One region of the Arthrobacter sp. DualSoilB13 genome, then DNA from elsewhere that is predicted to be linked to it. Evidence: riboswitches for the same ligand, from Rfam matches in the RefSeq annotation. Region 1 holds a riboswitch; each other region holds the start of a gene.
The links. A riboswitch is a leader RNA that binds a small molecule or an ion and turns the genes downstream of it on or off. The one in region 1 is predicted to bind thiamine pyrophosphate.
Positions count from the first base shown of each region.

Region 2: another riboswitch for thiamine pyrophosphate. It lies ahead of thiO (glycine oxidase ThiO); the one in region 1 lies ahead of thiD (bifunctional hydroxymethylpyrimidine kinase/phosphomethylpyrimidine kinase).
Region 3: another riboswitch for thiamine pyrophosphate. It lies ahead of ACZ5J0_RS17350 (ECF transporter S component); the one in region 1 lies ahead of thiD (bifunctional hydroxymethylpyrimidine kinase/phosphomethylpyrimidine kinase).

Region 1 is NZ_AP035865.1:2,393,524-2,397,206, reverse strand. Features, by position in the region: gene ACZ5J0_RS10960 (Rne/Rng family ribonuclease) at 1-1,796, shown strand, start outside; TPP riboswitch at 1,980-2,078, shown strand; gene thiD (bifunctional hydroxymethylpyrimidine kinase/phosphomethylpyrimidine kinase) at 2,069-3,613, shown strand.
Region 2 is NZ_AP035865.1:2,835,462-2,839,144, reverse strand. Features, by position in the region: gene ACZ5J0_RS13005 (ferritin-like fold-containing protein) at 59-727, shown strand; gene thiE (thiamine phosphate synthase) at 750-1,427, opposite strand; TPP riboswitch at 1,455-1,573, shown strand; gene thiO (glycine oxidase ThiO) at 1,566-2,834, shown strand; gene thiS (sulfur carrier protein ThiS) at 2,831-3,067, shown strand; gene ACZ5J0_RS12985 (thiazole synthase) at 3,071-3,683, shown strand, end outside.
Region 3 is NZ_AP035865.1:3,760,441-3,764,123, forward strand. Features, by position in the region: gene ACZ5J0_RS17345 (ABC transporter ATP-binding protein) at 1-615, opposite strand, end outside; gene ACZ5J0_RS17350 (ECF transporter S component) at 615-1,235, opposite strand; TPP riboswitch at 1,311-1,447, opposite strand; gene ACZ5J0_RS17355 (NUDIX hydrolase) at 1,678-2,355, shown strand; gene ACZ5J0_RS17360 (DUF4235 domain-containing protein) at 2,391-2,651, shown strand; gene mnhG (monovalent cation/H(+) antiporter subunit G) at 2,713-3,105, opposite strand; gene ACZ5J0_RS17370 (MrpF/PhaF family protein) at 3,095-3,373, opposite strand; gene ACZ5J0_RS17375 (Na+/H+ antiporter subunit E) at 3,370-3,683, opposite strand, start outside.

The sequences.
Region 1 (3,683 bases):
CCCGCCTCACCAGCCAGATCTCCTTGCCCGGCCGCTACCTTGTGTACGTGCCCGGTGGTTCCATGACCGGCATCTCCCGCAAGCTGCCCGACGTCGAACGCAACCGACTCAAGCGCATCCTGAAGGACCGCCTGCCGGAAAACGCAGGTGTCATTGTCCGCACAGCCGCTGAGGGTGCGTCGGAAGAAGAGCTGACGCACGACATCAACCGTCTGCGTGCCCAGTGGGAAGGCATCGAAGGTCAGGCCTCCTCCACCAAGGTCCTTGCCCCTGAACTGCTGTACGGCGAACCGGACCTCACTATCAAGGTGGTCCGTGATGTCTTCAATGAGGACTTCTCCAAGCTGATCGTCTCCGGTGACGACGCCTGGGACACCATCGAGGCATACGTAACCTACGTTGCCCCTGATCTGGTGGGCCGCCTCGAAAAGTGGACCAAGGATCAGGACATCTTCGCTGCATGGCGCATCGACGAGCAGATCCATAAAGCCCTGGAACGTAAGGTCTTCCTCCCGTCCGGTGGTTCGTTGGTCATCGACCGTACCGAGGCCATGACTGTGGTGGACGTCAACACCGGCAAATTCACCGGCAGCGGTGGAAACCTTGAAGAAACGGTCACCAAAAACAACCTTGAAGCGGCCGAGGAAGTGGTGCGCCAGCTCCGTCTGCGCGACATCGGCGGCATCATCGTCATCGACTTCATCGACATGGTCCTCGAATCCAACCGCGACCTCGTCCTGCGACGCATGGTGGAGTGCCTGGGCCGGGACCGCACCAAGCACCAAGTGGCCGAGGTGACGTCCCTGGGCTTGGTCCAGATGACACGTAAGCGCATGGGCACCGGCCTTCTTGAGGTATTCGGTGAGCAGTGCGAGCACTGCGCCGGCCGGGGCGTTGTCACGCACGACGAGCCCGTTGAACACCGGCGCGCCAACGTGGTGGCAGCCGAGCAACACCGCCCGCACTCCGAGGTACAGCAGCCCGCTGCACGGACGGAACGCAAACGCCGCCGCGGGAAGGATGGGGGACAGGCCGTAGCCGAAACCCCTGCACAGGTCCATACGACGACGACTACCCCGGTTGCCCCCGCGACCCCGACTGAACCGCAGGATCCTGCCCGGCAGGCCAAGGCGGAGGCCACCAGGGCTGCCCTGGCAACCATTGCCGCTGCGGCGCACGCCGCGCACCTGCACGACGACGAAGTTCACCGTGCAGAAGAGCAGGCACGGGCGGCCGGCCAACACCAAGGGACGGCCGACGCCGGATCCGGAACCTCAGCCGGCAACGAAGCGGGGGCATCAGCACATGAAGCCGCCAACCGCGATGCAGCCGCCCAGGAAGCCAGGTCCACTCCGGTCCTGCGCTTCGGCGGAGAAGAAGTTGCGTTGCCGTTCGTGGAGCATCACGAGGAACCGCAGGCAAACAAGCCTGCCATGAGCCTGGACCTCCTGGCGGAAGCGTTCTCCCACCTTGGCGCCGCTCCGGCATCTGAGGAACAACCCGCTCCGCTGGCCGTACAGGAGCCTGCTGTGGCCCGGAAGGCTGACGCACCGGCGCGGGTTGAGCAAGATCCTGAGGCTTCGGCATCTCCGCGGGGTCGTCGTGGTCGTCGCAACCGCAGTGCCAGCCGGGCTCAGGGTGCGGCCAATGAAACCAGCGTCGAGCACCATGTGGTGACGGCCTCGGCCCCCCAGGGCTCGTCCCATGAGGCAAAGGCGCCCGTGGAGCCAGTCAAGAAGGCGCCGGCCTCCGAGCCCATCATTCTAGGAGTCGGGGTTCCAGCCTCGGAGCTTTAGTCACGGCCGAGCCGCTCTCCGCGGCCAACATCGGCTGAAAGGGCCCTGCGCTACCTGCCTCCGGCGGTAGCGCAGGGCCCTTTCGCGTTGCCTTGAATCCTTGGCGGGGGACGCGTTCCACGGTCACATCCGGGCTCCCGGATGGTTCGGTACCTGCAGCACCAGGCTTCCCGGCTAGGCTAGGGGACTGACACGGGGTGCCGGGCGATGGGCCCGGCTGAGATCCAGACCCGTTGAACCTGTCCGGTTAGCACCGGCGAAGGGATGTCCTCATGGCTGCATCACTACATTCATCTGTGTACCCGCTCCACTCGGTATACCCGCTGGACGCTCACACGTCAGCCCGCCAGGTCCCGCGCGTTCTCACTATTGCCGGTTCGGACCCTTCCGGCGGTGCCGGAATTCAGGCGGACCTGAAGAGCATTGCAGCGTTGGGTGGGTACGGCATGGCTGCCATTACGGCTCTCACCGCGCAAAACACAGTGGGGGTGAGCGCAGTCCACGTCCCTCCGGCGCATTTCCTGCGTCAACAACTGGAAGCAATTAGCGGCGACATCATCGTTGATGCCGTCAAGATCGGAATGCTCGGCGATGCTGCCGTCATTGCCCAGGTCCGGGACTGGCTCGAAGAGGTGCGCCCCGCCGTCGTGGTTCTTGATCCGGTGATGGTGGCCACCAGTGGCGACCGGCTGCTGCGGGAGTCCGCGGAGAATGCCCTGCGTTCACTGCTACCCCTGGCCCACCTCATTACTCCCAATGTTCCTGAGCTTGCCATGCTGCTGGGGGAGCCTGAGGCAGCAGACTGGGCTTCGGCACTGGAGCAAGGCAAGCGGCTTGCTGCGGAGTACGGAAACACAGTTCTGGTCAAGGGTGGCCACTTGCCGGGCCCGGAATGCCCGGATGCCTTGGTGAACACCACAGGGCTTTTGTCACGGGATGTTGTGGAGGTATCAGGTCCCCGCGTGGCGACGCGCAACAGCCACGGAACCGGTTGCTCTCTTTCGTCCGCCCTGGCCACCGTCCAGGCCCGCACGGGCAACTGGGAAACATCACTGCGGGAAGTAAAGCCCTGGCTACTCGGAGCTTTGACAGCCTCGGCGGAACTCCAGGTAGGCCGGGGGAACGGTCCGGTGCATCACTTCCATCACCTCCAGCGAGCGTCAGCCCCGGGCGCCTTCGCTGCGGCTTTGTGGGAGGCGGCCGTTCCGGAACTCGAATCCATTCATGGACTTCCCTTTATTCAGCAACTCCAATCCGGCGAACTCCTTGAACGTGATTTCACTTACTACCTCGCCCAGGATGCGATCTACCTCAACGGGTACTCCCGGGTCTTGGCACGTGCCGGCGCCCTGGCCCCCACGGAAGAAGAGCAACTGTTCTGGGCCAGGTCATCGCAGCAATGCCTGGAGGTAGAGTCGGAGTTGCACAGGACGTGGCTAAGCAGCCGTGAAGCGCCGACCGCACTGGGGCCGGTCACCAAGTCCTACGTGGACCATTTGCTGGCAACGTCCGCTTCCGGCAGTTACGCCGTGGTTCTCGCCGCAATACTTCCTTGCTTCTGGTTGTACGCGGAGGTGGGGCGGCAGCTCCATGCCAATTACCTGAATGCGGGCGCCGCGGCGGACCATGCGTATGCCGACTGGCTGACGACCTACGCTGACGAGGACTTCGCCGCGGCAACGCGGAAAGCGATCAGCCTCACGGATGCTGCGGCGGTCGCGGCTTCTGATACGGAGAGGGCCGCGATGATGGAGGCCTTCACCCAGTCCTGCCGTTACGAGACCGCATTCTTCGATGCTCCCAGGCTGTTTGCCTGAGTTTGCCGGGCGTCACTTTGGCAGGGTTCCCTTGGGCGGATTCGATGCGATTGCGGGGACACTTCCGCGC
Region 2 (3,683 bases), 440 kb from region 1:
CCGGAAGCAGAACGCAAACCCCGGGAATCTCATGCCCGGCCAGGGATAGGCTGGGTTCATGGGCATATCCCCGGACGCCGCAGCCTCTGCCAGGGAACTCTCAGCGGAGTTGCTTGGAGCCATGGCCTATGGCGAGCTGTCTGCTTTCGGACGGCTCTCGCTGGACTCCCGTTATGCTCCCACCCTTCATGACAGGTCAGTGCTGGCGAAGATCGCTGTGGGTGCCTACGGCAACTTCGCGCTCCTCAGCGATCGATTGGTGGAGATGGGGGTCGACCCCGAACATGCGATGCTGCCGTTCCAGCGTTCCTTCGACCATTTCCACGAGCGCACCAAACCGGGAGACTGGTTCGAATCCGTCATGAAGGCCTATGTGATCGACACTGTGTCGTCGGACTTCTACAGGGCTGTCGCGATGTTCCTTGACCCACAAACGCAGCATTTTGTTGAACGGGTGGCTTCCCCCGATCAAGCCACTGAAGTCCTTCGGGTTCTGCTGAGGAGGGCCCTGAGTGATGACCCACGCCTGGCATCGCGCCTTGCACTGTGGGGCCGCCGCCTGGTGGGAGAGGCCTTGACGCAGGCGCAACGCGTCGGCATGGAGCACCCGCGGCTGGGCCCAACGCTGAGAAGCGGAGGGGACTCGCGTGCTGAGGTGAAACGGCTGACGACGGAACTCGCCGGGAAGCATTCCCGCCGGATGACGGGCCTTGGCCTGACAGCGTAGACGCCGGCCAGCTCAGGACCGGCTAGGGCTCAACGGTGTCCAACGCCTGCAGCAGCGACTTCGCTGCCGCCGTCGGGTCTGTTGCCTCCGTGATTGCGCGCACGACGACGATGCGGCTGGCCCCCGCGGCGACTACCTGTTCAACGTTGCTGTGGTCGATGCCGCCAATGGCGAACCACGGAAGTGTCGTCACGTCGCCTGCACGTTTCTGTGCCTCTGCGGCATATGTGACCAAACCCGGACCCACAGCCGCGCGCCCGGGTTTGGTGGGCGTTGCCCAGACCGGACCCACACAGAAGTAGTCCAGTCCCAAGGGGCCTTGGGCGGTAGCAATTGCCGCGTCGATTTGTTCCGGTGTGTGGGTGGAAAGACCGATGCCGGTGACATTCGGCAGGAGTGTGCGGGCGGCCGTCAGAGGCAGGTCCTTCTGACCGATGTGGAACACGGGAGCCCCGGAAATACTGGCAACATCGGCCCGGTCGTTGACAGCCCACAGCCGTCCGTGCCGTTGTGCGACGCTCCGCAAAACGGCCAGCATTTCAAGCTCCTCGGCAGCTTCCAGCGTCTTGTCGCGGAGCTGGATGATGTCCACACCACCGGCGAAAGCGGCGTCCACAAAGTCTTCAAAATCGCCCTGCCGTTGACGGGCATCAGTGCACAAATAGAGGCGGGCAGAGGCGAGGGCGTCAGGCTGGGTCATGGAAACCAGAGTAGTTCCTCTAAACTGGGCACGTACTGCGGGAGCCGCGACATTCGTCATATGACTGTCCGGCTGAGAGGGCTTCAGCGCCGACCGCTTGACCTGATCCGGCTAGTACCGGCGTAGGGAAGGAAACCAATGGCAGATCCCCGCCATACCCCCATCCAGGCAGACGTGGCCGTCATTGGCGGCGGCATCATAGGCCTGGGCATCGCTCATGAAGCCCGGCGACTTGGCCGTTCAGTGGTGCTGATCGACCCCGCCCCGGCCTCGGGCGCAACGTTCGCCGCCGCCGGAATGCTTGCACCCGTCAGCGAACTGCATTACCAGGAGGAAGACCTCCTGGAATTGATGATTGAGTCTTCCCGGCTGTGGCCCTCCTTCGTGGACAGACTGCACTTGGGGGGAGCGGGCAGCGGATACCGCACGACGCCCACCCTCGCCGTGGGTGCCGACGCAGCCGACCGCAGGGCGCTCGCAGACCTCAGGAACGTACAGCTCGCAGCTGGCTTGGGAGTCGAACCTCTTGCCCTGCGGGACGCGAGGAACCGCGAGCCGCTCCTTAGCCCGCAGATTTCCTGCGCTTTCGACATTCCCGCCGACCACCAAGTGGATCCGCGAAAGCTCGCCGCGTGCATCCTGGCTGGATTGGCTAACCATTCGCCTGACGACGCCTCCTGGGTGCCCGGGGCCGATGACGGATTCGCCGTTCTTTCCCCGGCGCGCGGTGTGCTGCGGGATGGCGGGCGGGTCACCGGAGTGGAACTCGAATCCGGAGTCGTGGTCCTTGCCGCGGAGACTGTGGTGGCCAACGGGCTGGGGGCATCCCACGTGTCGGGGCTCCCTGAGGGACTGACCCTTCCAGTGCGGCCGGTCTATGGCGACATCCTCCGGCTTCGCGTCCCCGAAAAGCTCCGGCCCTTGGTGACGTCCACTGTTCGGGGGATGGTTCGAGGCGTTCCGGTTTACATCGTTCCCCGGGACGACGGAACCGTGGTGATCGGAGCGACGCAACGCGAAGACCGGTTGTCAGCGACTTCCAACGCAGTCTCGGCCGGCGGCGTCTATCAACTGCTGAGGGATGCCCAAACTCTGGTCCCCGCAGTGGCGGAACTGGAACTCCTTGAAGCAACTGCCCGCGCCCGCCCCGGCACTCCGGACAACGCCCCCCTGCTTGGACGGGTCAGCGGTCCCCACGGCGACATTGACGGCTTGGTGATCGCTACAGGATTCTTCCGCCACGGTGTACTCCTGACTCCCGTAGCCGCCAGGATCGTGGGCGAACTCATCAACGGATCCAAGGACCCTCGATGGGCTCCGTTCCTGCCTGATCGCTTCGCGGGCAACGCTTCAGTTCCCCAAGTACTCACACCAGCAGCACACGCTCCCACCAAGGAAACAGCATGAACATCAAACTCAATGGAACTGATCACGCAGTCTCCGATGACGCATCCGTCAGCACTCTGGTCACAGCGATCACGGGCCGCGCCTTGGACCCTCGCGGTCAAGCGGCCGACGGCGGCAAGCTGGGAGTCGCGGTCGCACGTAACTCCGAGGTGGTGCCCCGCAGCCAATGGGCCGTGACGGCGCTGGCCGACGGAGACGAACTCGAACTCGTAACAGCAGTCCAAGGAGGCTGAACCATGACAACAGCAAACATTGACGGTCGAACCACTGATGTGCTGGCGATCGACGGCGTGGAATTCGGTTCCCGACTCATCATGGGCACCGGAGGCGCGCCGAGCCTTGATGGCCTGGGATCAGCGCTCCTGGCTTCGGGGACCGAGCTCACCACCGTAGCCATGCGGCGCTACTCACCCGCCGAAACGGGATCGCTGTTCCAGCTCCTGGTGGACCACAACATCCGGGTACTTCCCAACACTGCGGGCTGCTTTACTGCCAAGGACGCCGTGATGACCGCTGAACTGGCCCGCGAAGCGCTGGAGACAGATTGGGTGAAGTTGGAAGTCATCGCCGACGAACACACGCTCCTGCCCGACGCCGTGGAACTGGTGGATGCAACGGAACAACTGGTGAACCGGGGCTTCAAGGTTTTCGCCTACACAAATGACGATCCCGTGCTCGCGCTCAGGCTCGAGAACCTGGGTGCCACCGCCGTCATGCCCTTGGGATCACCCATTGGAACCGGCCTCGGCATCCTGAACCCACACAACATTGAACTCATCGTGTCCCGGGCCTCCGTACCCGTGGTCCTCGACGCGGGAATCGGAACCGCCTCCGATGCCGCGTTGGCCA
Region 3 (3,683 bases), 1.4 Mb from region 1:
GGTCTTGTCCAGGCACCGCCCTACCGCATCCCGGACCTCCAGAACGCCCGCCGGGTCCAAGTTTGCTGTTGGTTCGTCCAGCAGGATCAGGCCGGGTCGCATCGCCAAAATGCCGGCCAGCGCCAGGCGCTGCTTCTGTCCACCGGAGAGTGCCGCCGTCGGGTGATCCAACGCCAAACCGCCGCCTGCCGCGGTACGCAACCCCACGTCGTCGAGCGCTTCATGGACGCGTTCCCAGATCTCGTCCCGTGGGACGGCGAGGTTCTCCGCGCCGAAGGCGACGTCGTCACCCACCCGCGAGAGCACCACCTGCGTCTCAGGGTCCTGCTGCATCAGCCCGGCACGGCCACGCTGCTCGCGGGGCGCGACGCCGTCAATCAGCAGGGAGCCGGTCTCATCCGAGTCGTCTTCCTCGTCCCCCAGAACCCCGGCAAGGGCATGCAGGAGCGTGGACTTGCCCGCACCCGAAGGACCCAGCAGCAGCACGCGCTCCCCCGGTTCAATCCGAAGGTCCAGGCCCTCAATGGCAGCTTGGGCCCGGCCTGCATGCCGCCACCCCCAGCCCTCGGCGGAGATGGCAGCAGGCTGCACCGCGCCGCTAAGTGTGGCGGACATCAGTTGAAGACTGGCTCCGAAGCGGCCTTGCGCGAGGCAAAGGAGCTCAGCACCCCGGTCTTGGCCAGTCCGCGCGTCGCAATCCACGAGAGTGCGCCCGCGATGATCGCCCCGGAGATCGTGGTGAAGGTGATGTAGGCCAGCTTGTCGATGGCCTCGTAAGCGATGTTCCAGCCCCAGGGCAGGAAGGAGTCGTTCAAGCCGCAGAACAGGCCCGCGCCGGCGCCCGCAAGGAGAGCAGTGGGCAGGTTGAACTTCTTGTACCGGAACGCCGCGAAGATGAGTTCGGCGCCCAGGCCCTGCAAAATGCCGGAGATGAGCACCGTGGTGCCGTACTGCGAACCCATGATGAGCTCACCCGTGGCGGCAACAGCCTCGCAGAATAGCGCTGCACCCGGCTTGCGGATAATGAGCATGCCCAGGACCGCGGGGATCATCCAGCCGCCGGCGATCAGACCGGTGAGCGGCGGATACGTCGCATTCATGGGGATGGAGACCAGTGCGGCGCCCTGGGACCATGCCCAGAAAATCACGCCGCCGGCAATGGCGATCAAAGCCGCCACAACAATGTCTACAACACGCCAGTTATAACTGGTCTTCTTCACGTTTACCGTGGTCATTTTCTGCCTCCTGAGGTTACAGGAGGGGAAAGTGCTACCCGTCATCCAGCTGGCCTGCGCCGCCCGGATCCGGACACTCTGAGAAGCTCGACTCCCTTGCGCCGGTACTAACCGGATCAGGTTCGAGGGTCTGCGGCTATCCGCACTCTCAGCGCCCTCGCGTCTCCTGCATCTCTGCAGAGTCCGACGGCGGCGCTCCCCTGTCGTTATCAAATCTGCCCTGATGGGCTGGTTCAGTTTACACCTGTGTCCGCGGCGGGCGCTGGTCCGTTGGCCGGCATTCAGTCACAATCAGCCGCGGTAGAGCCCAGTGCGGACCCCCGCGTGCGTTGCGAGGCCCACTCTGCACCCTAAACCCACACCATTCCCTGCACACCGGGCCATACAACGGGACCTGAGAGAATGAACCAGCAGACTTCACCGCGGCAAAGGGGCACACTTCATGACGGACCTTCCCACCACCCATAGCGCTGTGTCCCAACCACGTCTGGCCGCAAGCGTCATCCTGCTCCGTGATGCCCCTGCCGGGCTCGAAGCCTTCGTCCAACACAGGGTCAGCACCATGGACTTCGCGGCCGGAATGGTGGTCTTCCCGGGAGGACGTGTGGACTCCGCGGACGGGTCCGGGTGGGACTACCCGGAGGAATTGCTTCAACGCCACGCGTCAGAATGGAACCAGAGCTCCGTGGGCGCGGATTCTGCCGAAGCCGTGAGGAACGCCGGGAGAATACTCACTGCGGCCATCCGCGAAGTTCAGGAGGAGGCCGGGCTCACCATCGAAGCCGGACACCTCCGCCCGTGGGCCAACTGGATCACGCCCGCGGACATGCCCAAGCGCTTCGACACCTTCTTCTACATCGCCAAGCCAACAGCTGGTGCTAAGCCCCAGCACCAAACAACCGAGGCTTGGCAATCATTGTGGATGCCTGTGGCGGAGATTCTTGCAGCGGAAGCGGCCGGCACTTTGAAGTTGATGCCGCCAACCTATTACCTCCTCAAGGAACTTGCCGGGTTCGGAACAGTTGACCAGGTTTGGACGGCCGAGCACAGCGTCGTCCCGGTGCTGGCGCCGGTGGGCTCCATGGCAGCGTTCCTTAAGGAGCGGGAAAACCGTCGCTAACGCGTGCGATGGGTGTAGCCAGCTAGGCTGGGGACATGAACCTCTTCTTTAAGCTGATCGGTGCCGGAGTGAGCCTCGGGGCAGGCTTTGTGGGCACCAAACTCGTCAACAAAGGGTGGGAAAAAGCGACAGGCAACAAGCCGCCCCTGGGTCATGACGACGCAGAAACCAGCCTGCGCTCGGCCTTGACCTTCGCTTTGATCTCCGCCTTTGTCAGCACGCTCATCCAAGTCCTGGCGAGCCGGGGCACCCAGCGGGCCATCGCGCGCTTCGCCAAGAGCCACGACATCGTCTAAGCATCCAAACCACGACGCCGGGATCACCTGCAGGTGATCCCGGCGTTCGTTGTTGCTGCTGCTAGCTGTCGCTCCGCGGTTCCTGGCCGGCAGCCGCCCTTTGGACCACGGCCTCCAGTTCATCCTTGGTGAGCTTCTCCCGGTGTCCATGTTTGGTGCGGTAGGCGGAACGGCCAACCATGTGCGCTGACACTGGTGCTGTGAGGAGCTGGAAGATCCATGCCACCAACAGAACCGGCCACACCCACCATGTCCGCATCTGAAGTCCGATCGCGGCCAGCATGAGGAACAGACCCAGGACCTGCGGTTTGGTGGCTGCGTGCATGCGGCTCATGAGGTCCGGGAACCTCAACAAGCCAATGGCTGCGCCCAGGGACATCAGCGCGCCCACCACCAGGAACACGGCGGTGACAGCATCAACGACGAAGTCAAGGCCCGAAGCGTCAGGATTCATTGCTCTGTTCCCTTCGCTCGGCCACAAACCGGGCAACGGTCACCGAGCCAATAAACCCGATCACTGCCAGAGCCACCAGCAGCATCAGGTTGTTCAGGTGCTTGTTCAGCGCCATATCGATCGCCAAGGCAGCGCCCAGGATGGCCAGCAAAACATCTGATGCCAGAACACGGTCCAGAAGGGACGGACCGACGGCGATGCGGACAATCGCACCTGCGGCCGCCAGGCTGAGGATGACGGCGGTAACCACCAGAACTACTTCCTTCACAGCGCCGCCCCTTCCAGCCCTGGCCGTTCTTCGGCCTTGAGCGCCTCGACTTCTTCGCGTGTACCCATAATGCGGATCAATCCTGCTTCGATGTCTTGGGTTTCCTGACGAATTTTGTCGATATCCGCCTCTTCATAAATGTTCAGTGCGTGCAGGTACAGCGTGGAAGTGGAGCGGTCCACCTCCACCACCAGGGAGCCTGGGATCAACGAGATCACGTGGCCGGTGGCCGTCACCATGAGGTCGGAATGGCTCCGCAACGGAACGGCGACGACGGCGCTGCGGACCTTGGGCCCTTTTGCTACAGCCA